2 regions of the Pseudomonas sp. CFBP 8770 genome follow, and region 2 is predicted to be linked to the other one. Evidence: riboswitches for the same ligand, from Rfam matches in the RefSeq annotation. Region 2 holds a riboswitch; the other holds the start of a gene.
What was found. A riboswitch is a leader RNA that binds a small molecule or an ion and turns the genes downstream of it on or off. The one in region 2 is predicted to bind cobalamin.
Positions count from the first base shown of each region.

Region 1: it holds a riboswitch for cobalamin, as region 2 does, so the genes downstream of both, cobO (cob(I)yrinic acid a,c-diamide adenosyltransferase) here and IFT98_RS20185 (CbtB domain-containing protein) in region 2, are expected to answer to the same signal.

Region 1 covers NZ_JACYUL010000001.1:460,337-474,998, reverse strand. The annotation lists gene IFT98_RS02105 (OmpP1/FadL family transporter) at 1-23, shown strand, start outside; gene IFT98_RS21060 (hypothetical protein) at 79-204, opposite strand; gene IFT98_RS02100 (MFS transporter) at 201-1,409, opposite strand; gene IFT98_RS02095 (adenosylcobinamide-GDP ribazoletransferase) at 1,507-2,226, opposite strand; gene cobC (alpha-ribazole phosphatase family protein) at 2,229-2,801, opposite strand; gene cobT (nicotinate-nucleotide--dimethylbenzimidazole phosphoribosyltransferase) at 2,798-3,853, opposite strand; gene cobU (bifunctional adenosylcobinamide kinase/adenosylcobinamide-phosphate guanylyltransferase) at 3,850-4,371, opposite strand; gene IFT98_RS02075 (cobyric acid synthase) at 4,373-5,839, opposite strand; gene cobD (threonine-phosphate decarboxylase CobD) at 5,836-6,828, opposite strand; gene cbiB (adenosylcobinamide-phosphate synthase CbiB) at 6,821-7,729, opposite strand; gene bluB (5,6-dimethylbenzimidazole synthase) at 7,726-8,373, opposite strand; gene IFT98_RS02055 (cobyrinate a,c-diamide synthase) at 8,370-9,704, opposite strand; gene cobO (cob(I)yrinic acid a,c-diamide adenosyltransferase) at 9,701-10,312, opposite strand; cobalamin riboswitch at 10,476-10,698, opposite strand; gene IFT98_RS02045 (PQQ-dependent sugar dehydrogenase) at 10,832-12,145, shown strand; gene IFT98_RS02040 (C40 family peptidase) at 12,185-12,730, opposite strand; gene IFT98_RS02035 (C40 family peptidase) at 12,839-13,474, opposite strand; gene hda (DnaA regulatory inactivator Hda) at 13,788-14,492, opposite strand; gene IFT98_RS02025 (AI-2E family transporter) at 14,648-14,662, opposite strand, start outside.
Region 2 covers NZ_JACYUL010000011.1:42,949-57,610, reverse strand. The annotation lists gene otnK (3-oxo-tetronate kinase) at 93-1,382, shown strand; gene otnC (3-oxo-tetronate 4-phosphate decarboxylase) at 1,379-2,017, shown strand; gene metH (methionine synthase) at 2,239-5,931, opposite strand; gene IFT98_RS20215 (acyltransferase family protein) at 6,205-7,227, shown strand; gene nfuA (Fe-S biogenesis protein NfuA) at 7,305-7,889, shown strand; gene IFT98_RS20205 (GlxA family transcriptional regulator) at 7,966-8,973, opposite strand; gene cobM (precorrin-4 C(11)-methyltransferase) at 8,979-9,725, opposite strand; gene IFT98_RS20195 (cobalamin biosynthesis protein) at 9,760-10,185, opposite strand; gene IFT98_RS20190 (CbtA family protein) at 10,191-10,868, opposite strand; gene IFT98_RS20185 (CbtB domain-containing protein) at 10,880-11,074, opposite strand; cobalamin riboswitch at 11,205-11,428, opposite strand; gene IFT98_RS20180 (monovalent cation:proton antiporter-2 (CPA2) family protein) at 11,534-13,357, shown strand; gene IFT98_RS20175 (mechanosensitive ion channel family protein) at 13,361-14,485, opposite strand; gene IFT98_RS20170 (GlxA family transcriptional regulator) at 14,563-14,662, opposite strand, start outside.

The DNA of each region.
Region 1 (14,662 bases), on a different contig from region 2:
CTTCCATGACCTATCGCTTCTGATTGATCGAGCAACACGAAAAGCCCCGACCGGTTCGGGGCTTTTTCATATGTGGCCTCAGCACAGACTCATGTTCATTTGCAGCAGGGCCAGTCCGCCCTGCTGCCAGCCCCACCACGCCAGACCCAGCAGCGCCGCCAGTGCGCATGCCGTGGCGAGCTGCACGCTTCGAAGCCTGTTCATGCACTCGCTCCTTGTGCCTGCAGCCGGGCAATGGGGCGTTCGCGCACCGGCCAGTTGAGCGCACCGGCGAGCAGGCTCAACGCGATCGACAGCTGCCAGACCAGGTCGTAGCTGCCGGTCTGGTCATACACCAGGCCGCCCAGCCAGCCTCCCAGAAACGCGCCCAGCTGATGGAAGAGAAACACGATGCCACCGAGCATCGACAGGTTGCGCACGCCAAACAGCGTTGCGACGGTGCCGTTGGTCAAGGGAACGGTGGACAACCAGAGCAACCCCATCGCCATGCCGAACAGGCAGGCGCTGACGGTAGTGACCGGGAACCACAGGAACAGCACGATCACGACGGCGCGCATCAGGTACAAGGCGGTCAGCAGGCGCGGCTTGGACATGCGTCCACCCAGCCAGCCGGCGATGTAGGTGCCGAAGATGTTGAACAGTCCGATCAGCGCCAGGACCGTGGTGCCCACGCTTGCCGGGAGGTGCTGGTCGACGAGGTAGGACGGCAGGTGTACACCGATGAATACCACCTGGAAACCACAGACGAAGAAGCCCAGCGCCAGCAGCCAGAATCCTGAATGGCCGCACGCCTCGCGCAGCGCCTGGCCAAGGGTCTGATCGTGGGCCTGGGCTGGCAGTGGCCGGTCCTTGAGCATGCGCACCAAAGGGACGATGAACGCCACCAGTACGCCCATCACCAGCAAGGCCGTCGACCAGCCCAGCCAGCTGATGAGGCCGAGCGTGCCGGGCAGCATCGCGAATTGCCCGAACGAGCCGGCAGCGCTGGCGATCCCCATGCCCATGCTGCGGTGCTCGGCGGGCAAGGCTCGCCCGACCACGCCCAGAATCACCGAGAAGGACGTACCGGAGAGCCCCAGGCCGATCAGCAGGCCAGCGCTGAGGCTCAGGCTCAACTCGGAGTTGGCCAGCCCCATGCAGCCAAGGCCGACCGCGTAGAGCACCCCACCCAACGCAACTACGCGCCCGGCGCCGAAGCGATCCGCCAGAGCGCCGGCGAAGGGTTGGACCAGGCCCCAGATCAGGTTCTGCAGCGCGATGGCCAGCGCGAATACACCCCTGCCCCAGCCGAACTCCGCACTCATGGGCGCCAGGAACAGACCGAAGCCGTGGCGAATGCCCAGGGACAGGGCAAGAATCAGGGCTGCGCCGAGCAGAACCCAGCCGCTGGTACGCCATACCGATGTCATTATTGTGTGCTCCGGGCAGGAAGGGACAGGCCGCTCGATTGTATGCCTGTTCACCGCCGACAGGCAGCGCCGCATGCAAGCATCTGCGAGGCAGGTTCTACAGCGCAGCGCCCAGCAGCACCAACAGTTCGAGCAACTCGAGCATGGCGCCGGCGGTGTCACCGGTGGTACCGCCCAAACGCTTGATCATCTGGCGTCGCAGCGCCATGAAGCCGGCCAGCACCAGCAGGCTGACCCCTACTCCGCAGAACGCCAGGCTGACCAGCGCCACGCCTGCCAGCAACCAGGCGCCGGCACGACGCGGCAGGTGGTCGGCCAGGGCCTGGCCCAGCCCGCCAGCGCGCACGTAGGGCGTACCCATGAACAAGCCGAGCATCGCGGCCCGCGCCAGTACCGGGGCCAGCACCAGTGCGGCCTGCTGGCCCTGCTCGAGCAAGGCCAGCAGCGCGCAGAACTTGAGCAGCAGCACCAGCACCAGTGTTACCACGGCCATGGGACCGCTGCGCGGGTCCTTCATGATCAGCAAGGTGCGTTCGCGGTCGCCGAATCCGCCCAGCCAGGCATCGGCGCTGTCCGCCAGACCGTCCAGGTGCAGGCCACCGCTGAGCACCACCCACAGCGCCAGCAACAGCGCGGCGTGCAGAAGCACTGGCGTTCCGGCGAGCAGCGCACTGGCGGCCCACAAGAGCACGCCGAACAGCAGCCCCACGGCAGGATAGAACAACAACGAGCGCCCGGAAGCTTCTGGACTGGGCATGCCTGGCAAGCGCACCGGCAAGCTGCTGAGAAACTGCAAGGCAATCCAGAACGGCAGCATGCTCAGGACGGCTCGCTCAGGCTGCCATCGGCTGCCATCACCACACTGAACAAGGCAGCGTGTCCGACCTCGACTTGAAGCAGCTGTTCGCGTGGCAGGGCGCGTGCTTCGGCCAGCAACAAGCGCATCACCCCACCGTGCACCACCAGCAGCAGCCGCTGGGCCGGGTAGGTGACCTGCAACCTGTGCAAGGCGTCGTGGATTCGCGCGGAGAAGGCCTGCATGGGCTCGCCGTCGGGCGGCGTGAACGCATAGGGGTCGTTCCAGAACAGACCCAGGCCGGCTTCGTCGGTCTGCATCAATTGCGCCGCACTCAGACCCTCCCAGGCGCCGAAATGCAGCTCCTGGAGATCGGCATCGAAGCTCAGCGGCAGCCCGCGCTCTTCGGCCAGCACCTCGGCAAAGCGTGCGCATCGCTGCAGCGGCGAGCTGACGATGCGGTCCCAACCGGAACGGTCGGCAACCGCAGCGTGCAACTGGGCCCAACCGCGCTCGGTCAGGGCGTCATCGAGGCTGCCGCGAAACCCGCCGATCTCGGTTTCGCCATGGCGCAGCAGATCCAGGTGCAGGGTCATGCCGGACGGTCCGCGACGGCCGCTTCGGCGAAGGTTGCCATCTGCCCGTGCAGGTCACACGCCAGGCGCAACAGCGGCACCGCCAGGGCGGCGCCACTGCCTTCGCCCAGACGCAGGCCCAGTTGCAGCAACGGTTGCGCCTCGAGGGCTGCCAGTACATGGCGGTGCCCGGGTTCGGCGCCGTTGTGAGCGAACAACAGCCATGGCCGGATGGACGGGTTCAACTGCACCGCCAGCAGCGCCGCGACACTGCAGATGAAACCATCCACCAGCGCCACGATGCCCTCCTGGGCGCAGGCCAGGTAGGCGCCGACCAGCGCGGCAACCTCGAACCCACCGTAGCAGAACAGGCGTTGCAGCGGTTCGTCGGGCAGCCCGGCATGGGCCTGCAAGGCGCGCTCTATGACCTGCACCTTGCGGATCACGCCGGCGGCGTCCAGACCGGTGCCCGGCCCGGCCAGATCGACCACGGCGCAGCCCAGCGAGGCGCAGGCCAGCGCGGTGGCCGACGTAGTGTTGCCGATGCCCATTTCACCGCCGATGAACAGCTCGGTGCCGCTGGCCTTCGCCCGCAGCACGCTGTCGCGACCGGCCTGCAGTGCCTGCGTGCCTTGCTCGAAACTCATCGCCGGCGCGTCGATGAAATTGCGCGTACCGGCAGCGATCCGCACATGCTGCACGCCAGGCAGATCGCCCAGCGGCGTGGCGGTGCCGAGGTCCACCACTTCCAGGCGCGCCTGCAGGCGCCGGGCCAATACACTGATGGCCGCACCGCCGTTGACGAAGTTGTGCACCATTTGCGCGGTGACTTCCTGCGGATAGGGCGAGACACCTTCGGCGACGATGCCGTGATCGGCAGCGAACACCGTGATCCATACCTGCTCGACCGAGGGTTTGAGGCGACCCTGCAGCGCCGCCAATTGCACCGCCGTCTGCTCGAGTGCGCCAAGCGAGCCGGCCGGCTTGGTCAACTGCTGCTGACGCTCCAGCGCCTCGCGATGAATGCGGGCATCGGCGGTACGGGCAGTGTGCAGCCACCAGGCTGAGTTCATAGCGCGGGTCCTTTCAATATCATGGGGAGGCCGGCCACGGTGAGCACCACTCGCTCGCAGCGTTCGGCCAGGGCCTGGTGCAGCAGGCCCGCCTCGTCGACGTAGCGGCGGGTCAGTTCACCCAGAGGCACGACGCCCAGGCCGGTTTCGTTGCTGACGAAGAGGATTTCTCCCGGCAGGCCGGGCAGTGTTTCGAGCAGGGCTTCACGTTCTGCCCGCAAGCGTTCGGGCTCGTCGAGCATGAGCAGATTGGTCAGCCACAGGGTCAGGCAGTCGACCAACAGGCAGCGATCGCTACGCGCTTGAGCGCGCAGCACGTCGGCCAGGGCCAGTGGCTCTTCCACCAGCCCCCAATGATCGGGACGGCGCTCGCGGTGCAAGGCCACACGCTGGTCAAGCTCGCCATCCACCGGCTGGCTGGTAGCAATGTACACGACGTGCAGCTGGCTGTCGGTGGCCAGCCGTTCGGCAAGGCGGCTCTTGCCCGAGCGGGCGCCGCCGAGGATCAGTTGCAGCATGTCAGACCCCTCCCCCGGGCAAGCCGCACAGCTCGCGCAACCGCGCGGTGTCCAGGTGCTGCTCGACCAGGTCGGCCAGGCGCTCGATGTCGGCCTCGCGCAATGCGTGGTAATCCACCGACTGCACGTCGGCCAGCCCCGCCCAGCGCAGCAGTGCCATCGAAGACGGCGACGCTTCGAACAAGCCGTGCAGATAGGTGCCCAGAATCTGCCCGTCGGCACTGATCGCGCCATCGCGGCGACCGTCGCTCAGCTGCACCGCCGGATGATCCAGCGCCGCCCCGACGGTCACCCCGGCATGGATCTCGTAGCCGCTGACGGCGGCCTGTTCGAGGGTCAACTGGCCGGTCACGTTGCGCAGCTGCTTTTCCGCCTGCAGTTCGGTGGTGAATTCCAGCAGGCCCAGGCCCGCGCTGGAACCGGCCGCGCCTTCGAGGCCCAGCGGGTCGTCGATGCGCGTGCCGAGCATCTGCAACCCGCCGCAGATGCCCAGTACCTTGCCGCCATAACGCAGGTGGCGGGAGATCGCCTGTTCCCAGCCCTGGGCACGCAGGTGAGCCAGGTCGGCCCGCACGCTCTTCGAGCCGGGCAGGATGATCAGGTCGGCCGGGGGGATGTCATCGCCCGCGCCGATGAACTGCAGATCGACCTGCGGGTGCAGGCGCAGCGGATCGAAATCGGTGTGGTTGCTGATGCGCGGCAGCACCGGGACGATCACCTTGAGCACCTTGTCGGCCTTGCCCGACTGACGCCGATCCAGGCCGTCTTCGGCCTCCAGGTGCAGGTCCATCACATACGGCAGCACACCGATCACCGGCTTGCCGGTACGGGCCTCCAGCCAATCCAGGCCGGGTTGGAGCAAGGCGATGTCACCGCGAAAGCGGTTGATGACGAAGCCCTGAACCCGCGCCTGTTCGGTGGGCGAAAGCAGTTCCAGGGTGCCGACCAAATGGGCGAATACGCCGCCGCGATTGATGTCGGCGATCAGCAGCACCGGGCAGTCGACCGCCTCGGCAAAACCCATGTTGGCGATGTCGCCGGCGCGCAGGTTGATCTCGGCCGGTGAACCGGCCCCTTCGACCACCACTACCGGGTAGCTTGCGCTCAGCCGTTGGTGCGAAGCCAGTACCGCCTGCATGGCGATGGCCTTGTAGTCGTGATACGCGACGGCGTTCATGCTGGTCACGGCGCGCCCGTGGATGATCACCTGGGCACCGGTGTCGCTGTTGGGCTTGAGCAACACCGGGTTCATATCGGTGTGCGGCTGCAGGTACGCGGCCTGGGCCTGCACGGCCTGGGCGCGACCGATCTCGCCGCCGTCGGCAGTTACCGCACTGTTGAGGGCCATGTTCTGCGGCTTGAACGGCACCACCGCCACGCCCTGACGGGTCAGCCAGCGGCACAGCGCGGTGACCAGCGTGCTTTTCCCGGCATCGGAGGTGGTGCCCTGGACCATCAATGTGCTCATGCATGCTCCTTGCGATAGTCGCTCAGGGCGGACTCGAGTCGTGCCCAGTCGCCGTCGCGGGCAGGCAAACCGAAGCGCAGGCGGCTGTCCTGCTTGAACAGCCGCACGAGGATGCCGCGATGGGCGAGGAAATCCTGCAGGTGCTCGGCCTGCTCGTACACCACCGACTGGAACAGCTCGCAGCCGCCCTGGGGCGCCAGGTCGTGGCGCCGCAAGCATTGGCCAAGGCGCTCGCTGGCCGCTGCGCAGCGAGCGATCTGCGCTTGCTGAGTGGCCTCGTCGAGCAGGCAGGCTTGCCCCAGCTGGCGTGTCGGCCCGCTCACTGCCCACGGCCCGATCAGGTCGGCCAGCAGGCGCAGCAGGCGCGGCTCGCCGAGGACGAAGCCCAGCCGTACACCTGCGAGACCGAAGAACTTGCCGAACGAGCGCAGCACGATCAACCCGGGTTGCACGCCGTAGCGAGCCAGGCCGGCACGCGGCGTGTTGTCCATGAACGCTTCATCGACCACCAGCCAGCCACCACGACTGTTCAGACGTGCATTCCAGGCCAGCAGGCATTCGGCGGACAGCAGCCGGCCAGTGGGGTTGTTCGGGTTGACGACAACCAGCACGTCGAGGCTGTCGATGAAATGCTCGACCTCGTCTTCATTGATTTCCCGTACCACGTGCCCCGCCCGTCGCCAGCCCTCGGCATGTTCGGCGTAGCAAGGCGACAGCACCCCCACCCGTCCGCTGCGGCGAAGCCGTGGCAGGGTCTGGATCGCGGCCTGGGAACCTGGTACCGGCAAGACGTGGTCGAAGTCGTAGTAGCTGCGTGCCGCATCTTCCAGGCCATCTTCGTTTTCCGGCAGCCGCGCCCAGGCGCGGGCCGCGATCTCGGGCAGGGGGAAAGCCCATGGCGCGATGCCGGTGGACAGGTCGACCCAGTTGTCTTCGGCGATCCCGTATTCGAGCACCGCCTGGCGCAAGCGCCCTCCGTGTTCAAGCATCGAGCAAGCCTCCCAGACACAGCACCAACAGCCACAGCCACACGCCGCGCTGGACCAGGTTCCAGCCGCGCTCGATGCTGTCGGCATCTGCCGGCGCACCCTCGCCCAGCACGGCCCGCTCATGCAACTCGCCGTGATAGATAGCCGGTCCGCCCAGTTGCACGCCCAATGCGCCGGCGCCTGCCGCCATCACCGGGCCGGCGTTGGGGCTGTCCCACTGCGGTGCCTGGCGACGCCAGCAGCGCAAGGCCAGGCGGGTCTTGCCCAGCACGGCATAGGTGAGCGCGACCAGACGCGCCGGGATGTAGTTGAGCACGTCGTCGATCCGCGCCGCAGCCCAACCGAAACGCTCGAAGCGCTCGTTCCGGTAGCCCCACATGGCGTCCAGGGTATTGCTCAAACGGTAGAGGACAACCCCAGGCGCGCCGGCCACGACGAACCAGAAGATCGCCGCGAACACCGCGTCACTGCCGTTTTCCAGCACCGATTCGATGCCGGCACGGGCCACTGCTTCGGCGTCCAGCTCATCGGTCTGCCGACTGACCAGATAACCGACACGCTGACGGGCGCTGGCCAGGTCATCGCTGCGCAAGGCCTGGGCCACGGGCATCACGTGCTCTCCCAGGCTGCGCATGCCCAGCGCCAGGTACAGCGCGCCAATCTCCACCAGCCAGCCGACCAGCGGCAGCCAGGACAACAATGTCGCCAACAGGGTCAGGGGCACCACGGCCAGGAACCAGGCGGTGACACCGTGGCTGCGCCAGCCACGCCCGGCGCGGTTGAAACGTGCTTCGATCCGGTTGGCCAGGCGGCCGAAGGCAACCAGCGGATGGTGCCTGCGCGGCTCGCCCAACAGGGCATCGAGCGCGACCCCGGCCGCCGTCATCAACGCAATACTCACAACGATTTTCCCCATTGGTTTTCGTACAGCATGTGTTCGAGCGGCTGAGCGGCAGCCCAGCCTTCGAGTTCCAGCATCGGCGCTTCATAGAAACGCTCGACCGGCCCCAGGCACAGCACCGCCACCGGCTTGGCTCCAGCCGGCATGCCCAGTACCTCGGCCAGGGCCAGGGGATCGAACAGCGACACCCAACCCATGCCCAAACCCTCGGCGCGCGCCGCCAGCCACAGGTTCTGGATGGCGCAGGACACCGAGGCCAGATCCATTTCCGGCAAGGTCCGGCGGCCGAACACATGGCGCTCGCGATCGTCCATCAGCGCCGCCACCAGCACCTCCGCGCAGTCCGCGATCCCTTCGACCTTGAGCTGCATGAACTGGTCCGAGCGCTCGCCCATGGCGTGCGCGGTGCGCAGTCGCTCTTCCTCGACCAGCGCCTGGATGCGACCGCGCACATCGGCATCGCTGATGCGGATGAAACGCCAGGGCTGCATCAGGCCCACGCTTGGCCCCTGATGGGCGGCTGCCAGCAGCCGCGCAAGCAGCGCCGGCGGCACGCTGCCACCGGTGAAATGACGAATGTCGCGGCGTTCGGCGATCACCCGGTAGATGGCGGCGCGCTCGCTGTCGCTGTAGGGCTGGTTCATGACGCGATCCGATGCCCGGCTGCAGGCGCGCACTCATCGGGCGCAAACAGTGCGGCCACCGCCGTCGGATTGGACGGAAAATAGAAATGCACGTAAGAGGCCGTCATCCGCCCCTGGCGGTAAACCGCCTCGGCACCACGACCGCCGTTGGGGCTCACGCCACGGGCAATCGGCTGCAGCTCGGTACTGGTCAGCGAGTGGTGATAGGTGTGCCCGCGCAGTACCCCCTCCGGCAGCTCGACTGCTTGCAATGCCAGGGCTGCCAGACGCTTCTGCATGACCGCTTCGCCGGGCAGCAGACCCAGCAGTTGCGCGCGGGCCCCTTCGACATCGGTCAGTGCGTCGAGCAGGTAGAGCATGCCGCCACATTCGGCCAGCAGGGGCTTGTCCGCGGCATGGTGGGCGCGGATGTCGTCGAGCATCGAGGCATTGGCGGCCAGCGCCAGGTGATGCAGCTCCGGATAGCCACCGGGCAGGTAAAGGCTGTCGCAGGCAGGCAGACGCGGGTCGTGCAGCGGCGAGAAGAACACCAACTCGGCGCCCATGTCGCGCAAGACATCCAGGCTGGCGTCGTAGACGAAAGCGAACGCGGCGTCACGGGCCACGCCGACGCGCACGCCATTGAGCAGGCGCGCCACTGTATGTGGCGCCGGAGCTGCAAAGGTAACTGCAGGAGGCAATGCCACCTGGCAGGTCTGTGCCAGGGCGGCCGCAGCGGCATCCAGGCGTGCGTCCAGATCGTTGAGCTCGCTGGCCTGCACCAGCCCCAGGTGGCGGCTAGGCAGTTCGATCCCGGTTTCCCGAGACAACGCGCCGTACCAGCGCAGACCCTGGGTCAGGCTGCCCTCGAGCAATTGCGCGTGACGCACCGTGCCGACCCGGTTGGCCAGGACGCCGGCGAACGGCAGGTCGGGTTGGTAACAGGCCAGGCCCAGGGCAAGAGCGCCGAAGGTCTGGGCCATGGCCGTGCCATCGATCACGGCCAGCACCGGAACGCCGAAATGACGGGCCAGATCAGCGCTGGACGGCGTGCCGTCGAACAGGCCCATGACGCCTTCGATGAGGATGATGTCGGCTTCCTGCGCCGCTTCCCATAACAGCCGCCGGCTGTCCTGCTCACCGACCATCCACATGTCCAGCTGATAGACAGGCGCGCCACTGGCGCGGGCGAGGATCATCGGATCGAGAAAGTCCGGGCCGCACTTGAACACCCGTACCCGCCGACCCTGATTGCGATGCAGGCGCGCCAGGGCGGCAGTCACGGTGGTCTTGCCCTGCCCGGAGGCCGGGGCGGCGATCAGCACCGCCGGGCACTGGCGCGGCTCGGTCATAGTTCGATGCCCTTCTGGGCACGGATGCCGGCCTGGAACGCATGCTTGACGACGCCCATTTCGGTGACCGTGTCGGCCAGTTCGATCAGCTCGGGCTTGGCCCCGCGACCGGTGACGATCACATGCTGCATGGGCGGACGGGCCTGCAGATCATGCAGCACGGTGTCCAGGTCGAGATAACCGTGCTTGAGGGCAATGTTGAGTTCGTCGAGCACCACCAGGCCAATGGCCGGATCGCTCAGCAGTTGCCTGGAGACTTCCCAGGCAGCCTCGGCCGCCGCGATGTCTCGTTGCCGATCCTGGGTTTCCCAGGTGAACCCTTCACCCATCACGTGGTAGCGCACCTGCTCGGGAAAGCGCCGGAAGAACAGTTCCTCGCCGGTGCTGTTGCGCCCCTTGATGAACTGCACCACGCCGCACTGCAGGCCGTGGCCCATGGCTCGCGCGAGCATGCCGAACGCCGAACTGCTCTTGCCTTTGCCGTTACCGCTGAGCACCAGCAGCAAGCCACATTCATTGGGAGAATTGGCGATGCGTTCGTCCATCACGGCTTTCTTGCGCAGCATGCGCGCCAGGTGACGTGCGTCGCGTTCGGTGGTTTCGTTCATGGTGGCTCTCCGCTACACCTGCACGCAGGCAGCATCGACGCGACACCGCGGCCGGTTGGCCGAACAGTGAACGTCAATGCCGCTCTCCCCGCGCGACAGTACATGGGTCAGGGCACGACCCAGGCGCAACGACACCCGAAGATGAGCGCCGGCCCTGCAGTGTGCCGTAAAAGTGGACCAGGCCGGTCTCCGGGCTCACGAGCGGGGCTGTACACACCCAGGCCTCACGCCTTCCCGAATCGCTTCAGTGGCACCGTGTGCGGCCTTGACTCGTCTACCGTTGCGGGGGCAGCGCCGGAATGGCGCGTCGAACGCTGCGCACCGGCTTCCCTGTTTCACTCGCGTCGATCGTCCGATCGCCGAGCACCTGGAACAGCCGCGCAGGTTAGAGGGTTGCGCCAAGAGCGTCAATTGATCCCCTGCACCCGATCCCTGCTGCCGCTGACCGGCAACGCGGTTGAACCTTGCCAACCGCCAGTGCCTCTACCTTCTGTGAACAAAACCTCAGAGAGCCCGACCATGCACAAGACCCGCCTCGCTACATTGATCCTGCTGGCTGCCGGCCTCGCCGCCTGTGGCGAAACATCGTCACTGCAGGTCAGCGACGGGACGGGCCCCTCGCCCAAGCTGCCCGAGCCCAACAAGACCCTGATCCCTACCGTCAACATCGCGCCGGCGGTGGGCTGGCCAGCGGGCGGCAAGCCGATGGCCGCGCCGGGCACCCAGGTGGCGGCCTTCGCCGAAGACCTCGACCATCCGCGCTGGCTTTATGTGTTGCCCAACGGTGACGTGCTGGTGGCGGAAACCAATTCGCCGGCCAAGCCCGACGACAGCAAGGGCATTCGCGGCTTCGTCATGGAGAAAGTGATGAGCCGGGCAGGCGCTGGCGTGCCAAGCGCCAACCGGATTTCGCTGCTGCGCGACAAGGACGGTGATGGGGTAGCCGAGACCCGTACCGTCTTCATCGCCAACCTCAATTCGCCGTTCGGCATGACCTTGGTCGGCAACGATTTCTATGTGGCGGACACCGACAAGCTGCTGCGCTTCAAATACACCGATGGCGCCACCTCGATCACTGGCGCCGGCGAGAAGGTCACCGACCTGCCAGGTGGCACGCTCAACCACCACTGGACCAAGAACGTCATTGCCAGCCCGGATGGCAAGAAGCTGTACGTCACCGTTGGCTCCAACAGCAACGTGGGCGAGAACGGGATGGATCAGGAACAAGGCCGCGCGGCGATCTGGGAAGTCGATGCAGCTACAGGCCAGCATCGGATTTTCGCCTCGGGCCTGCGCAACCCCAACGGCATGGCCTGGGAACCGAAGACCGGCAAGTTGTGGACGGCGGTCAACGAGCGCGACGAGATCGGCAGCGACCTGGTGCCGGACTACATCACCTCGGTCAAGGATGGCGGCTTCTACGGCTGGCCCTACAGCTACTACGGTCAGCACGTGGACGTACGGGTCGAGCCGCAGAACCCCGACCTGGTGGCCAAGGCCATCGCGCCTGACTATGCAGTCGGGCCGCACACGGCATCGCTGGGCTTGAGCTTCGCCGACGGCAGCGGGCTGCCTGCCCCCTTCACCACCGGCGCACTGATCGGCCAGCATGGATCGTGGAACCGCAAGCCGCACAGCGGCTACAAGGTAGTGTTCGTACCGTTCGTGGACGGCAAGCCGAGCGGCCAGCCCATCGACCTGCTCAGTGGCTTCCTCAATGGCGACGAGAAAGCCATGGGTCGCCCGGTTGCGGTATTGCCCGACCACAAAGGCGGTGTGCTGGTTGCAGACGATGTGGGCAACAAGATCTGGCGAGTCACTGCCGCCAAGTGATCTGGCCTGAACAGGGCGAGGAAACTCGCCCTGTTGCAGTCACGGATTGCGCGCCAACTGGCCAGGTTGCAGCACCCGCTTGGCGTTGAGATAGGCTTTCTGCCAATAGGGCTTGTTCAGGTAATCGAGCTTGACCGTGCCGCCGCTCGACGGGGCATGGACGAAGCGCCCCTCCCCTACATAGATCCCGGCATGGCTGACCTGCGAGCCACCGCTGGTGGCAAAGAACACCAGGTCCCCGGACTGCAGGTGCGACTGGTCGACATCAGGAGAGCGCATGACGATCATCTCCCGCGTCGAGCGCGGTAGCGCAATGCCGGCCGCATCGCGATAAACGAAGCTGATCAGGCCGCTGCAGTCGAACCCCGAGTCGGGCGTATTGCCACCCCAGCGGTACGGCGTGCCCACCAATCCCAAGGCCCTGAACAGCACGTCATCGGCAGCGCCGACCATGTCGTTGTTGGGGTTCATGACGATCGGATTGATGACTTTGGGCCTGACAACCTTGGCCGGAGGCGCGCTGGCGCAGCCGGCAAGCAAGGCGGCCATTGCGATTGAAGCGAAAACGCGTGCCTGGGTAGACATGTACCGAACCATCCTGAGCCGACTGCCGTAATAGACTAGATTCATTACCCGAAAACACAAACGGCGCTGAGGTTTTCACCTCACCGCCGCTTTGTCGCACTGCATCCGTTATTTGCTGGAGATCATCGTGGCCGGCGCCATGGCCAAGGCCCGCTTGGCCTCGATGAAGGTCTTGCTCCAGTAGCTGTCGCCCAGGCTATCGACCCGAACGCCACCGCTGCGGCGGCTGCTGGAGTGGATGAACTGGTCATCGCCCAGGTAGATGCCCGCGTGGCTGACACGACCACGACCATTGGTGCTGAAGAACAGCAGGTCACCCGGCTTGAGCTTGTTGCGTGCGACCAACGGCGCCTTGACGTTGATCATTTCACGAGTCGAGCGCGGCAGGTTCATGCCCGCCTCTTCGCGAAACAGATAACCAATGAAACCGCTGCAATCGAAACCCGAAGCCTTGTCGGTGCCACCGAAACGGTAGCGAGTGCCGATCAGGGATTTGCCACGCTCCAGAATGCTGTCGGCCAGGATCGGCAGGCTGTACGCCTTGCTGCCGTCGAACTGGACCAGTTCGTCTTCGGTGGTGATTTCTTCTTCGAACAGCAGCGAAGCCTTCGAGGGGGATTGGTGCGGCTGGACGGCGGTAACTGGGTCCAGAACCTGCTGCTGGGAGACCGGCGCTTGCGCCGCGCAACCGACCAACAGGGTCAACAGTGCGATGGGCACGAGGGGTGCTAAGCGATTGAGCATGGGCACGACCGTGACGAGGAATAGTGAAGGAGAGGCGACTATACCTGTATCGCGATTATTTGCAAATTCAATCGAACGAAATGTGACTCAGGAGAATTACGGTGACATCTAACGCCCCATTTTGCAGCCCTGCTCGCACCCAATTGCACGATAATGACGCTGAATCCCCGGATTCATTGGCTGAAAGATAATCTCAAAATGCCACCATGATGACTGGACGCCTATACAGATAAGCATGCTGCAATCACAGCTTTAGAACCGATTGGAACACCCATGAAACAGGTCATAGAGCGGCTGAATCGACCCGCCCTTTCTACCACCCCAGTGTTTCCTTGAGGAAAGGAATGGTCAGCTTGCGCTGCGCCTGCAACGAGGCCTGATCGAGGCGCTCGAGCAGCTCGAACAGTGCACTCATGCTGCGCGTGCCACGGGTGAGAATGAAATGGCCGACCTCATCGGTCAGGTGCAGGCCGCGACGCGACGCACGCAGCTGCAGGGCGCGCAGCTTGTCCTCGTCGGACAGCGGGCGCATCTGGAAAATGAGAGCGAGGGTCAGGCGCGACTTCAGGTCGGCAAGCTTCACTGGCAGTTCGCGAGGCGAATGGGAGGCGGCGATCAGCAGCCGGCGGCCACTGTCACGCAGCCGGTTGAACAGGTGGAACAGGGCTTCTTCCCACTCCGGCTTGCCGGCCACCACCTGCAGGTCATCCAGGCACACCAGCTCGTACTGGGCCAGGTCATCAAGGATGCCGACGCCGCGATCGAGCAGTTCGGCCAGCGGCAGGTAAACCGCCGGCTCGCCCAGTTGCTCGAAGCGCAGGCAGGCTGCGTGCAGCAAATGGGTGCGCCCTACCCCGTGCTTGCCCCACAGGTAGATGAGGCTTTCGGTCCAGCCGGCGTCGGCTTCGCACAGGCGCTCGACGTAGCCGAGTGCCGCGGCATTGGCGCCTGGATAGTAATTGATGAAGGTCGCGTCATCCCGCAGACGCACACCTAGGGGCAGCTGAATCGGTTTCATGCTGGCTGAACAGCCCTGGGATCGAGCTGCAACGGGCCTCAATGTGAAGTGTGCAAAGTCTATACCTGCCCGGGCAGCCGCACAATGCGCAACACTGCTTGGAAAATCAAAGGTTTACAGTTTGGCTGCAGCGCGCCCCGCAGGGCCCGCCGCGCTCACAGGTCTGGATC
Region 2 (14,662 bases):
GCTTGTAGTATTGGGTCATTGAATCGCTCAGATGAACCAATAATTAACATGCGCCGTGCCCGCCACGGTGACCTGTGCAGGAGATGCCACTCATGACCGCTGTCCATCGCCCGCTGCTCGGCTGCATTGCAGACGACTTCACCGGCGCTACCGATCTCGCCAACATCCTGGTGCGCGGCGGCATGCGCACGGTGCAATCGATTGGCGTTCCAGACAGTGATCTGTCGGAATTCGCCGAGGCGGATGCCATCGTCATTGCTCTAAAATCCCGTACCACGTCGGCGGCCAGCGCCGTAGCCGAATCGTTGCAGGCGCTGGCGTGGCTGCGCGAGCGTGGCTGCCAACAGGTCTTCTTCAAATACTGCTCGACGTTCGATTCGACCGCAGAGGGCAACATTGGTCCGGTCACCGAGGCACTCCTGGAAGCCCTCGGCAGCGATTTCACCATCGCCTGTCCGGCGTTCCCGGAGACCGGCCGCACCTTGTTCCGTGGTCATCTGTTCGTTCAGGACAGCCTGCTCAGTGAATGCGGCATGCAGCATCACCCGCTCACACCGATGAAAGATGCCAACCTGGTCCGTGTGCTGGATGAGCAAACCACCGGTGCGGTGGGTCTGCTGCGCTACGACGTGGTCGGGCAGGGCGCCTCTGCGGTGGCCATGCGTATGGACGAACTGCGAGCCGAAGGCGTGCGCGTGGCCATTGCCGATGCCGTGAGTGACGACGATCTACAGACGCTGGGGCGTGCCTGCGCCGGGCTGGCGTTGATCACCGGCGGCTCGGGCGTCGCTCAGGGCCTGCCGGAGAACTTCCGCCGCCAGGGCCTGTTGCGCACAGGCGACGCATCCGCCATGCCGGTCATCGAAGGCCGTGCCGTGGTGTTGGCAGGCAGTACCTCCAAGGCTACCAACGCGCAGGTCGCTGCCTGGCTGGAAGCAGGTCGCCCGGCGTTTCGCATCGACCCACTTGCAATCGCACGAGGCGAACCGGTCGTAGCCCAGGCTGTAGCGTTCGCCGACCGTGACCAAGCGGTGCTGATCTACGCCACCAGCAGCCCCGAGCGAGTGGCTGCCGTGCAACGGGAGCTGGGTGCCGAACACGCAGGCGCCATGATCGAGGCGGCGCTGGGCGAGGTCGCGACACAACTGCAAGGCAAGGGCTGGCGCCGCTTCGTCATCGCGGGCGGGGAAACTTCCGGTTCGGTGGTGCAGGCGTTGCGCGTCAAAGGCTTGCGTATCGGCCGGCAGATTGATCCTGGCGTGCCGGCTACCGTAGCCTTTGGCGGCTCCAATGCGCTTGCGCTAACGCTCAAGTCGGGCAATTTTGGCAGCGTGGACTTTTTTGCCAAGGCGCTGGCTTGCCTGGCGGGAGATTTTTCGTGAGAAATGAAAACGACCTGCGCGAAGAAATCTGTGAAGTCGGCCTGAGCCTGTTCCGGCGTGGTTATACCGTCGGCAGCGCCGGCAACATCAGTGCACGCCTTGACGACGGTTGGCTGATCACCCCTACCGATGCCTGTCTCGGAAGGCTGCAGCCCCACGCCATTGCCAAGGTCACCACGGCGGGTGAATGGGTCAGCGGTGACAAACCTTCCAAGACCCTGGCCCTGCACCGGCAAGTTTACGACCGAAACCCAGGAGTCAACGGCGTGGTCCACACCCACTCCACTCATCTGGTGGCCCTCACTTTGGCTGGGGTGTGGAGCGCGCAGGACATCTTGCCGCCGCTCACGCCTTATCAGGTCATGAAAGTGGGCCGCATCCCATTGATCCAGTACCAGCGTCCAGGCTCGCCCGACGTGGCGACGCAAGTTGCCGCACTGGCCGATCAGGTGAGGGGGGTCATGCTGGAACGGCTGGGACCGGTTGTCTGGGAAAGCTCGGTGTCAAAGGCCAGCCATGCACTGGAAGAACTGGAGGAAACCGCACGGCTGTGGCTGATGACCGAGCCACGACCTGCGCCTTTGAGCCAGGCAGCCGTCGAAGAACTCAAGAGGGTGTTCGGTTGCGCCTGGTGAGGCACTGACCCTACTTGTGAAGAGGCCATCGTTGGGCTTTACTGGAACCAGCGTCCTACAAAAATCACAAGAGACGAAGCTGATGAGCAATTCCGTGAAGATTCGCAAAAGCGACAGCCATGTCGATGCCTGGGCCATAGGCTTCATGATCGTTGTTATCGTGGCGACGGCGATGTACTGGTTCAGTCGCGGCTGAACCCGTACCCGCCACGGAATCTGCGTTAGTTGTCATAACCCAGGTTCGGCGCCAGCCAGCGTTCGCTGACTGCGAGCTCCTGTTGCTTGCGTTCGGTGTAGGCCTGCACCTGATCGCGATCCACCTTGCCCACGGCAAAGTACTGCGCCTGTGGGTGGGCGAAGTACCAGCCGCTGACCGCAGCCGCGGGGAACATCGCGTAGTGCTCGGTCAATGTCACGCCGCTCTGGCCGTTCTGATCGAGCAAATCGAACAGCGTGCCTTTCTCGGTATGGTCCGGGCACGCAGGGTAGCCAGGGGCAGGGCGGATGCCTTTGTACTGCTCCTTGATCAACGCCTCGTTGTCCAGTGTCTCTTCGGGGTCGTAGCCCCAATGCTCCTTGCGCACCTGCTGGTGCAACCACTCGGCGCAGGCCTCGGCCAGGCGGTCGGCCAAGGCTTTGACCATGATCGAGTTGTAGTCGTCGCCGTTGTCCTGATAGGCCTTGGCGACTTCCTCGGCGCCGATGCCAGCGGTGGTGATGAAGCCGCCCACGTAGTCGGTCACGCCACTGTCCTTGGGTGCGACGAAGTCGGCCAGGGAGAAATTCGGTTTGCCATCGGTCTTGATGGTCTGTTGGCGCAGGTGGTGCAGGCGCGCGAGCGGTTGGCCATCATCGCCATACACTTCGATATCGTCATGATCCACCTGGTTGGCGGGCCAGAAACCGAACACTGCGCGGGCGCGGATGAGTTTCTCGTCGATCAGCTTGCGCAGCATCACCTTTGCGTCCTCGAACAACGCAGTGGCCGCTTCGCCCACGACCTCGTCGGTGAGAATGCGCGGGTACTTGCCGGCCAGGTCCCAGGATATGAAGAACGGTGTCCAGTCGATGTACTCGGCCAGTACGTTCAGGTCGATGTCATCCAGCACCCTGGCGCCGGTAAAGGTCGGCTGCACGGGGTGGTAGGTACTCCAGTCGAAGGTGGCCTTGGCCGCGATGGCGTTGGCATAGCTCAAGCGCTCGGTGCGGGCACTGCGGTTGGCCGTACGCTCGCGAACCTCGATGTATTCCAGGCGAGTCTTCTCGACGAACGCCGGCTTGAGTTCCTTGGACAGCAACTGTGTGGCAACCCCCACCGCCCGCGAGGCGTCGGTGACATAGATGACCGCGTCATTGCTGTACTTGGGCTCGATCTTCACCGCCGTGTGCGCCTTGGAGGTGGTGGCACCGCCGATCATCAGCGGCAGGTGGAAGCCCTGGCGCTGCATTTCCCGCGCGACGTGAACCATCTCGTCGAGCGAAGGCGTGATCAGGCCAGACAGGCCGATGATGTCGCACTTCTGCTCGCGGGCGACCTGCAGGATCTTGTCGGCGGGCACCATCACGCCCAGGTCGACGATGTCGTAGCCGTTGCAGCCCAGCACCACGCCAACGATGTTCTTGCCGATATCGTGGACGTCGCCTTTCACTGTCGCCATCAGGATCTTGCCCTTGGCTTCGGGCTTGTCGCCTTTTTCCAGCTCGATGAACGGAATCAAGTGAGCCACGGCCTGCTTCATCACGCGCGCCGACTTGACCACCTGGGGCAGGAACATCTTGCCCGAGCCGAACAGGTCGCCAACGATGTTCATGCCCGACATCAATGGGCCTTCGATGACCTCGATCGGGCGCTTGAACGACTGCCGCGATTCCTCGGTGTCTTCGACGATGTGCGTGGTGATGCCCTTGACCAGCGCATGTTCCAGACGCTGGTTGACCGGCCAGCCGCGCCATTCTTCGGTCTCGGCTTCCTTGACGCTGCCGTCGCCCTTGAACTTGTCGGCGATGGCCAGCAGGGCATCGGTGCCTTCCGGGGTGCGGTTGAGCACCACGTCCTCGACACGGTCACGCAGCTCGGCCGGAATCTGGTCATAGATCTCCAGCTGGCCGGCGTTGACGATACCCATGGTCAGGCCGTTGCGGATGGCATGCAGCAGGAACACCGAGTGGATCGCCTCGCGTACCGGATTGTTGCCACGGAACGAGAACGACACGTTGGACACACCGCCGCTGGTCAATGCATGGGGCAGCTCGTCGCGGATGTAGGCGCAGGCATTGATGAAGTCGACCGCATAGTTGTTGTGTTCTTCGATGCCGGTAGCCACGGCAAAGATGTTCGGGTCGAAGATGATGTCTTCCGGGGGGAAGCCGACCTGGTCGACCAGAATGTCGTAGGAGCGCTTGCAGATTTCCTTCTTGCGCGCCTCGGTGTCGGCCTGGCCAGCCTCGTCGAAGGCCATGACCACCACCGCCGCGCCGTAGCGCTTGCACAGCTTGGCGTGGTGAATGAAGGCATCCACGCCTTCCTTCATGCTGATCGAGTTGACGATGCCTTTGCCCTGGATGCATTTGAGCCCGGCTTCGATCACTTCCCACTTGGAGGAGTCGATCATGATCGGCACCCGCGAGATGTCCGGCTCGCCAGCGATCAGGTTGAGGAAGGTGACCATCGCCTTCTGCGAGTCGAGCATGCCCTCGTCCATGTTGATGTCGATCACCTGCGCGCCGGCTTCCACCTGCTGCAGGGCGACTTCCAGGGCTTCGGTGTAGTTGTCCTCGCGGATCAGTCGGGCGAAGCGCGCCGAACCGGTGATGTTGGTGCGCTCGCCGACGTTGACGAACAACGACTGGCGGTCGATGGTGAACGGCTCCAGACCCGACAGGCGGCAGGCTTTGGGAATGTCCGGGATCGCCCGCGGCGCATAGCCGGCCACCGCCTTGGCGATGGCTTCGATATGCCCCGGGGTGGTGCCGCAGCAGCCGCCGACGATGTTGAGAAAGCCGCTCTGGGCAAACTCTTCGATGATCTTCGCGGTTTCCGAAGGCAGCTCGTCGTATTCACCGAAGGCGTTCGGCAAGCCGGCGTTGGGGTGCGCCGAAACGTAGGTCCCGGCCTTGTTCGACAGCTCTTCCAGGTAGGGACGCAGCTCGCTGGCACCCAGCGCGCAGTTCAGGCCCACCGAGATCGGTCTGGCATGGCTCACCGAGTTCCAGAAGGCCTCGGTGGTCTGCCCGGAAAGGGTGCGGCCGGACGCATCGGTGATGGTCCCGGAAATCATGATCGGCAATTCGAAGCCCAGTTCCTCGTACACACCCTGCACGGCGAAGATGGCTGCCTTAGCGTTGAGCGTGTCGAAGATGGTCTCGATCAGGATCAGGTCGGCGCCGCCCTCGATCAGGCCCTTGGTGGCTTCGGTGTAGTTTTCCACCAACTCGTCGAAGGTGACGTTGCGGTAGCCGGGGTTGTTGACGTCGGGAGACAGCGAGCAGGTGCGGCTGGTCGGGCCCAGCACGCCGGCGACGAAACGCGGTTTGTCCGGGGTTTCCAGGGTCTTGGCGTCGGCAACGCGACGGGCCACCCGCGCACCTTCGACGTTGAGCTCGTACACCAGTGACTCCATGCCGTAGTCGGCCTGGGACACCTGGGTGGCATTGAAGGTGTTGGTTTCCAGAATGTCGGCGCCCGCGTCCAGATAGGCTTTCTCGATGGCGGCGATCACATCCGGGCGGCTGAGCAGCAACAGGTCGTTGTTACCCTTGACGTCGCTGGGCCAATCGGCGAAGCGCTCACCCCGATAATCCTCTTCCTCGAGCTTGTAGCTCTGGATCATCGTGCCCATGCCGCCGTCGAGAATCAGGATGCGCTCTTTGAGGGCTTGCTGGAGGGCTTGAAGGCGAGCACTGCGGTCGGACATGGGAACCACTCTTTCAGAAAATTCGGACACTGTGACAGGTGGCGGATGATAGCAAACCTGTGCGCTATTTGATCATCACAAGGATTGCCATGAATTTCACTCATGTTGAGAGCACCGGTCCCATGGCCCCTCAACCGTTGCACCAGACTCTGGAGGACGGTTGAAGTCGGTCAGTCACTGACGAGTGTCGCGACCTTTTCGAGATTTTTGCAGTCCCACCCCTCGGAATGCCCTGAAAAGGGGCGCGAATTCTCGTTTCAAAAGGCGGTACGCATGCTGATTTCGCTTCAAGCTTTAAGGGCCCTGGCCGCCTGGATCGTGGTCTGCCATCACTTCATGCAGATATTCTTCGACTTCCATGCCGCAGGCCCCATCGGTCAGTTCTTCACTGACCGGGGCGCGGTGGGCGTCGATATCTTTTTCGTCATCAGTGGGTTGGTCATCTACCTGTCGACCCAGGACAAGCAGATGCCCGCGGGGCGCTTCCTGCTCAACCGCGTCATTCGCATCGTCCCGGCCTATTGGCTGTACACCGCCTTGATGGGGCTGATGCTGGTGAGCCTGGGCCAATGGCTGCCCCACGCGGCGATCGACCTGCCGCATTTCATCCTGTCGCTGCTGTTCATTCCTTCGGAAAATCCCGGTGGCTACGGCCTGTACCCGACGCTGAACGTGGGCTGGACACTCAACTATGAGATGTTCTTCTACCTGCTGTTCTCTCTGGTGTTCACCGTGCCGCAGCGTTACCGCCCGCTGATCATCGCCGCCGCCCTGGTCGCGGTCAGCGAAGTGCTCGGCCGCTATGGGGTGGTCAGCCGCTTCTATCAGAACAACATCATCTACGAATTCTTGCTTGGCATCGGCATCGGCATGCTCTATCGCCGCGGCTGGATCGCCCAGGGCTTGTGGCTACCCCTGGCCGTGATCATCGTGTCGGCGCTGCTGATCTATCACCTGGACTCCAGCGACCGGCTGCTGCACTGGGGCTTGCCCAGCGCCTTGATCGTCCTGGCCTGCGTGGCCATGGAACCGCACTTCCGGGGCAGCCGCCTGCTCAAGACCCTCGGCGATTGTTCGTATTCGGTGTACCTGGTGCATGTGCTGGTGCTCTACGCTGGTTGGCTGGCCAGCGTCCACTGGCATCTGAACCCCTACTGGGTGTTTGCGTTCTGCGTGCCCACTATCGCCCTGGTGTCGTGGGCCAGCTACGTGTGGATCGAAAAGCGTCTGTACCACCGGGTCAAGCACTGGACCGACGCTCGCCTGGATTCGACCTCGATGGCCCGTACGGGGTGATTCCCGACCAAAACAGTCAGGCTTTGTCAGCGTCGCCGGATTCGCGTAAACTGCTGGCAAGTCTGTGAGGAACCACTATGAGCGCTATAACGATTACCGACGCTGCGCACGATTACCTGGCCGATCTGCTGAGCAAGCAGAACACGCCCGGAATCGGCATTCGCGTGTTCATCACCCAGCCAGGCACCCAGTACGCAGAGACGTGCATTGCCTACTGCAAGCCGGGTGAAGAAAAGCCGGAAGACACCGCCCTGGGCCTGAAAAGCTTCACCGCCTGGATCGACGCCGTCAGCGAAGCCTTCCTCGACGACGCCGTGGTCGACTACGCCACCGACCGCATGGGCGGGCAGCTCACCATCAAGGCGCCCAACGCCAAGGTGCCGATGGTCAACGGGGACAGCCCCGTCAACGAGCGCATCAACTACTATCTGCAAACCGAGATCAACCCCGGCCTGGCCAGCCACGGCGGGCAGGTCAGCCTGATCGACGTGGTCGAGGACGGCATTGCCGTGCTGCAGTTCGGCGGCGGTTGCCAGGGTTGTGGTCAGGCGGATGTCACGCTCAAGGAAGGTATCGAGCGCACCCTGCTCGAGCGCATCCCGGAGCTCAAGGGCGTTCGTGATGTCACCGACCACACCCAGAAAGAAAACGCCTACTACTAGCTAGGCAAGCTGCTCCCGCGCCACGGCAAGAGGCCCGCACCCGGTTCGCTGCGCCCCAGCAGCACGGTGCGGGCGGCTACTGGCCGAAGCGCTGTGCGTATCCCTGCGGACTCACCCCAAGCACCTTCTGAAAACTGCGCCGCAGGTTTTCCGCATGGCCATAGCCGCACAGGCGCGCCACGCTCTGCAACGACAACTGCCCGCCCTGGATCATCGCCCGGGCCGCTTCCAGGCGGACCCGCTCGATATGCCGCGCCGGCGTGATGTTCAGCTCGGCGAAGAAAACCCGGTACAACGTCCGCGGCGTCATGTTGGCCTTGTGTGCCAGCGCTTCCAGGGACAGGTCGGCGCTCAGGTTCTGTGCGATCCATTCCAGCAGCTCGGTCAGCCTCGACGTCGGTCCGTTGCAGCGCGCCAGGTGCGGGCTGAATTGCGTCTGTCCACCCGAACGCTTGAGAAACAGCACCAGGCGGCGGGCGACAGCAAGAGCCAGGGGTCTGCCCAGGTCGGCCTCGATCAACGCCAGCGCCAAATCGATCCCGGCGGTGACGCCGGCCGAGGTGAAAATATGGCTGTGCCCGTTCTTGTCCGAGGGGTCGTAGGTGTGCAGCCGATCGCCTTGCACCTCAACGTTGGCGAAAGTCTGCAGGGCTTCGACATCGTCCCAGTGGGTGGTGGCGATCAAGCCGTCCAGCAAGCCGGCACTGGCCAGCATCAACGCGCCCGAGCACACTGAACCCAAGCGTCGCACCACGGGCGCGGCGCTGCGCAACCAGGCGAGCAGGGCGACGTTCGCGCACTGTTCGGCATCGCTGCTGCCGCCGGGCAGCAGCACCGTGTCCAGCGTGCTGCAGTCCACCGACAGCCAGCTGGCGTCGGCATGCAGTTTCAATCCGGCGGAGGTCGCCACGGCGCCGGCTGCCTCCCCCAGCAGTTGCAATTGGTAGTGTGGCGCCATGCCCTGGCGGGCCAGCTCGACGTTGGCCGAGGCGAACACCTGCATCGGGCCGGTCACATCCAGGCTCATCACCCCGGGATAGACCAGGCAAGCGATCACTTTTCTCGAATCAGCCGTGCCTTGCATGGCGTTCAAGAACGGTACAGGTGGGCATGGCCCGCACGGTACAGCGCCGAGTCGGCGAAACTGTCCGTGTGCAGCACGTGCCCCACGAGAATCAGCGCACTGCGCCGGAAGTCCTTGGCTGCGACCTTGAGCTGGATGTCCGCCAGGGTGCCCAGCACGAAGTCCTGATCCGGCCAGCTGGCCTTGTGAATCACGGCAACCGGACAATCCGCACCGTAGCTGGGCAGCAGTTCGGCGACGATCCGATCCAGATTTTTCACCCCCAGGTGAATGGCCAACGTTGCGCCGTGCCGGGCCAGGCTGCCCAGGCTTTCACCCAGCGGCATCGGCGACTTGTCGCCATAGCGGGTGAGGATCACCGTCTGCGCTACATCGGGCAGGGTCAGTTCCACGCCCAGCAACGCTGCACAGGCGGCCGTAGCGGTCACGCCAGGAATGATCTGGTAGTCGATACCGTGCTCGCGCAGGCAGCGAATCTGCTCGCCGATCGCGCCGTACAGGCCGGGATCGCCGCTGTGCACCCGCGCCACGTCTTCGCCGCGGTCATGGGCTTGGCGCATCAGCTCGATGATCTGTTGCAGGTGCAGCTCGGCGCTGTTGTGCACCTGGTGCGCGGTGTGCCCTTCGAGCACTGCGTCGGGTACCAGCGATCCGGCGTAGATGATTACCGGGCAACGCCGGATCAGGCGCTGGCCCTTGACGGTGATCAGCTCCGGATCGCCCGGTCCGGCGCCGATGAAATAAACGGTCATGGGGATTCCTGACAGGCGGAGGGGTGAATGATATTCAAGTTGAACGCACAGCGCAGCCGGTCTGCTCCATCATGCTGGCGATGGCCAGGGTCGCCATCGCCGTTTGCCGCCGTTTGACACGCAGTATCGCCGCAGACGCCGTGCAGTGCTCGGCCATGGCCATGGCGGCGCTTTCAGCAACACCCTGGCAACCGGTCGCTGCGAATGAGCGCGCGGAACGATGGCTGAGTCGATCCTCAAAGGGCGCCAGCGCCTGCGCGCTGTAGGTGGCGAAGGGCAAGCCAAGGCGTTCGGCCAGCAGCAGCAGCCCTGGCTCGTGGGCCTTGAGGTCGATGCTGGCCAGCCCCTGCACATCCGCCCAGTCAAGCCGGTGTTCGAGCAGGGTTTGTTGCAGCAGTTCGTGCAGCGCCTGCGCGCTGCAACCCCGGCGACAACCGAACCCTACCCACAGCGCCGTCATCGGATTCAGCCACGGGCTCGGCGAAACAACCAGGTACTGATCAAACCCAGGGCCAGCCAGAACACCGCATTGGTTAGCAGCGAAGCAATCACGAACTGCTGTTCCAGCGCTTCGGGCGCCAGGCTCGTATGCTGTTCGGGTTGAGGCGCGCCGATGATGTGCGGTACCAGCACGATGGCCAGGCCCAGCACCTTGAGCAGCATGCCGCGGCCGAACACCAGCAACGCCAGGCCCGCAGCTGTCGACGCTGCCGTGCCGATCCACCAGGTCTGCCGCAATGCCAGGTCTGCCGCCTGCGTGCCGGGCAGTTCCGGCGGCAGGCCCAGGTTCGGCGCCAGGCAGAACACCGTGAATCCACCCAACCCCCACAACAGTCCCTGGGCATTGCGACCAGGTGCCCGCAGCGTATAGAGCGCGACCAGCATCAGGGCGAAGCCGACGGCCACTACCAGATTGCCCCCGGCCGTGGACAGCACGCGCTGCCAGCCGTTTTCTGGTTCCCAGGCCTCGGCGTGTTCGTGCGCGGCGCCTGCGGCATCCGTGTGCTCATGCTGCGCGGCAGGTGTTTCATAGGTTTCGCCCTCAAGGATCAGCGGGGCGACCCAGAGGGCTTGCAGAAGCGTCACCAACAGAGCGGCCAGCAGCCCGCTGAACCCGGCGGTGCGTACGATGTGCCTGATCATCTCGGTATTCCTCAATGGCACGGAAAGGCGGCGCTGTGCCGGGTGTCGTGAGCGGCGTTGTGCACGGCTTCGATATGCGAGAAACCGGCGAAGCCGACCAGGCAGCAGCCCAGCAGGAACATGCCGGTCGCCAGCGCAATGCGCTGGGCGAGGGTGGCGGCATGCGGTTGGGCGTGTTCGGGGCTGGTTGAGACGGTGCTGGACATGGCGCTCCCTCTGGTGGTCCCGACGGTGGCGGCTCCACGGTATGTGGTTCCGACAATCGGGCACGCGCACGCAGAAAGCCTGGCGCAGGCGCGCCGTGCTCGCAACAGCGCCCGCCCACCGCGGGTTTGTCGATCACAGACAGTCTGGGCCGGTCTCCGGGCTTGCGAGGGGCGGCATGAGCCGGCCTTGAAAGCGTCGCCTTCCCACACCCATGACAGGCGCAGTGGATCTGACACTTCTCTCGCTTACCGTTGCGGGGGCAGCACCGGACTTGCACCAGCATCCAATCGAAGCTGGCACTCACCGGTTTCCCGTTTCACCCTGTGAAGGGCACCCAAACGAAGCGCCTAGCAAATCATGTCGACGCAGGGCCGTCAATGCGCGCCCATGCCAGCGAGCGCCGGCGCCTGTAGAATGCAGCCGCGGTCCGCACTTTCCCATCCGACAAGGAGTTCCCCATGCCCGAAGAAGGCAACATGCTACAAGCCGCCGTGGTGTTCCTGCTGGCCGCAGTGATTGCCGTGCCATTGGCCAAGCGCCTGCAATTGGGCGCGGTGCTGGGCTATCTGTTCGCCGGGGTGGTCATTGGCCCGCAAGTGCTGGGCTGGGTCGGCGATCCACAGAGCGTCAGCCACATTTCGGAACTGGGCGTAGTTCTGCTGCTGTTCATCATTGGCCTGGAGCTGTCGCCCAAGCGGCTGTGGGTCATGCGCAAGGCCGTGTTTGGGGTTGGCCTGGCGCAGGTGCTGCTGACCGCAGTGGTGATCGGCGCGGTGGCATTGCTCGGCTTCGGCCAGCCGTTGAACAGTGCCGTGGTGCTGGGTCTGGGCCTGGCCTTGTCGTCCACTGCCTTCGGCCTGCAAAGCCTGGCCGAACGCAAGGAACTCAACGCTCCCCACGGCCGCCTGGCCTTCGCCATCCTGCTGTTCCAGGACATTGCCGCGATCCCACTGATCGCCATGGTGCCGTTGCTGGCCGGCAGTGGCAGCGATGCAGGCGAGGGCAGTACGCTGGATCACAGCCTGCGGGTTTTGGGCAGCATCGCTGTGGTGGTGGTCGGCGGGCGCTATCTGTTGCGTCCGGTGTTTCGCATCGTCGCCCGCACTGGCCTGCAGGAGGTGTCCACCGCCACAGCCTTGCTGGTGGTGATCGGCACCGCCTGGCTGATGGAGCTGGCCGGTGTCTCCATGGCCCTGGGCGCCTTTCTCGCTGGCTTGCTGCTGGCCGATTCGGAATACCGGCACGAGCTGGAGTCGCAGATCGAGCCGTTCAAGGGGCTGCTGCTGGGGCTGTTCTTCATCAGTGTCGGCATGGGCGCCAATCTGGGCCTGCTGCTCGAAAGCCCGGCGCTGGTGTTGGGGCTGACGGTCCTGCTGATCGGCATCAAGCTGCCGCTGCTGGTGTTGATCGGGCGTCTGGCCGGCGGCCTGGGCCGGCTCAGCGCCGTACGCCTGGGTATCGTGCTGGCCGCCGGCGGCGAGTTCGCCTTCGTGGTGTTCAAGATAGGCCGCGAGCAGGGTCTGTTCGACGCGCGCCTGTACGACACCTTGCTGCTGACCATCACCCTGTCGATGGCGCTCACGCCATTGCTGTTGCTGCTGTGCGCACGCTTGCTGCGGGTCAAGACCCCGCCGGTGGAAGTGCCGGACGCCTACCGCGAGATCGAAAGCGACGCGCCGCGCGTGGTGATTGCCGGCATGGGCCGGATGGGGCAGATCGTTGCGCGGATCCTGCGTGCGCAGAAGATCAGCTTCGTGGCGTTGGACACCTCGGTGGAGTCCATCGAGTTCTCGCGCAGCTTCGGCCACCTGCCGGTGTTCTATGGCGACCCGCTGCGGCCGGAGATCCTGCGCGCAGCCAAGGTCGAGCAGGCCGAGTATTTCGTCATCGCCACCGACGATCCGGAAATCAATATCAAGACCGCCGAACTGGTCAACCGCCTGTACCCGCACGTGAAGATCATCGCCCGCGCGCGCAACCGCCAGCACGTGCACCGGCTGGTCGACCATGGCGCACAGGCGGTTCGCGAAACCTACTATTCAAGCCTGGAAATCACCCGCCGAACGCTGGTCGGCCTGGGCCTGAGCCAGTCCCAGGCCGACGCACGCATCAACCGCTTCAAGCGCCACGATGAACAGGTGCTGCAAGCCCAGCATGCGATCTACGACGATGAAGCCAAGGTCATGCAGACCGCCCAGGAAGCGCGCGCCGAGCTGGCCCGGCTGTTCGAATCCGATCGCCAGGACGAGAAGGCTGCCGCCAAGGGCGCGCCGCGGCGCTGAGAATCAAACCGGCGGCTGGCGGGCGACGTCGGCCGGCCCTTCTTCGTTGGCCGGGTGCAGCGTGCGCGTCGACATTTCGGCGCGCAGCTGCGGCAGGCACTCGGGGTAGCGGTTGTTGACGAAGGTGATCAGCCGCTCGCGCACATGGCAGCGCGCATCCCAGTTGCGCGACGAATCCAGCGAGCTGAGCAGGATGCGCAACTGCATCGCCTTGTCGCTGGTATCGGTGACCTGCAGGACCACCACGCGGCCGTCCCACAGGTGCGGAATTTCCTCGCACAGACGCTTGGTCTCGGCGCGCAGCGCTTCCAGCGGCACCGAGTAGTCGACCCAGAGAAACACCGAGCCGATGATGCTGGACGTACTGCGGGTCCAGTTCTGGAACGGCTTCTCGATGAAGTACTGCAGAGGCACGACCATGCGCCGCTCGTCCCAGATCTTCACCACCACGTAGGTGCCGGTGATCTCTTCGATACGCCCCCATTCACCCTCGACGATGACCACGTCGTCGATGCGGATCGGCTGCGAAATGGCGATCTGCAGGCCAGCGATCAGGTTGCCCAGCACCGGTTTGGCAGCAAAGCCGGCAGCCAGTCCCGCAAGACCTGCGGACGCCAGCAGGCTGGTGCCGATCTGGCGCACCGCTGGAAACGTCATCAGGATCAGGGCGATACCGAAAATCAGCACCAGCACGTTGAGGCACTGCACCAGCACCCGCACCTGGGTCTGGATGCGCCGGGCAGCGAGGTTGTCCTCGATGTCCAGCGGATGCTTGATGGTCATGGTGGTAGCCACGGCCTTGACACAGCGCAGGCCGAGCCAGGTCAGGCAGGCGGTGACCAGCATGCCGTTGAGGTGGCGCACGGTATTGATCATCAGCAGGTCGTCGGGCGCCGAGGTCCACACCGCCTGCAGGGCCATCAACGGCATCAGCCATAGGGTCGGCTGCTCGGCGCGGGCGACCAGTTGCTGCGCCAGCACAAAGGACTTGGAAACGCGTCGCAGAATGATCAGGCCGATCCAGCGGATCAGCAGAATGACGCATACGGCCAGCGCGGCGGCGATCAGCGTACTGAGCCAGGGCATCGGCACGCGGGCCAGCAAGGAATCGGGAAGAGCGTATTCCATGGGTCGGGTGCTCGCTTGAGGCATGAACTGGAGTCGACCGGCAAAGCTCGGCACGGTTCCCCGTCATCCGCAGCCGATCACTCTGCCAAGCGGGTTTCACGCGAGGGCGAGTGGCCAAAATAGCCGCTGTAGCACTTGCTGAAATGGCTCACCGAGACGAAACCACAGGCAATTGCC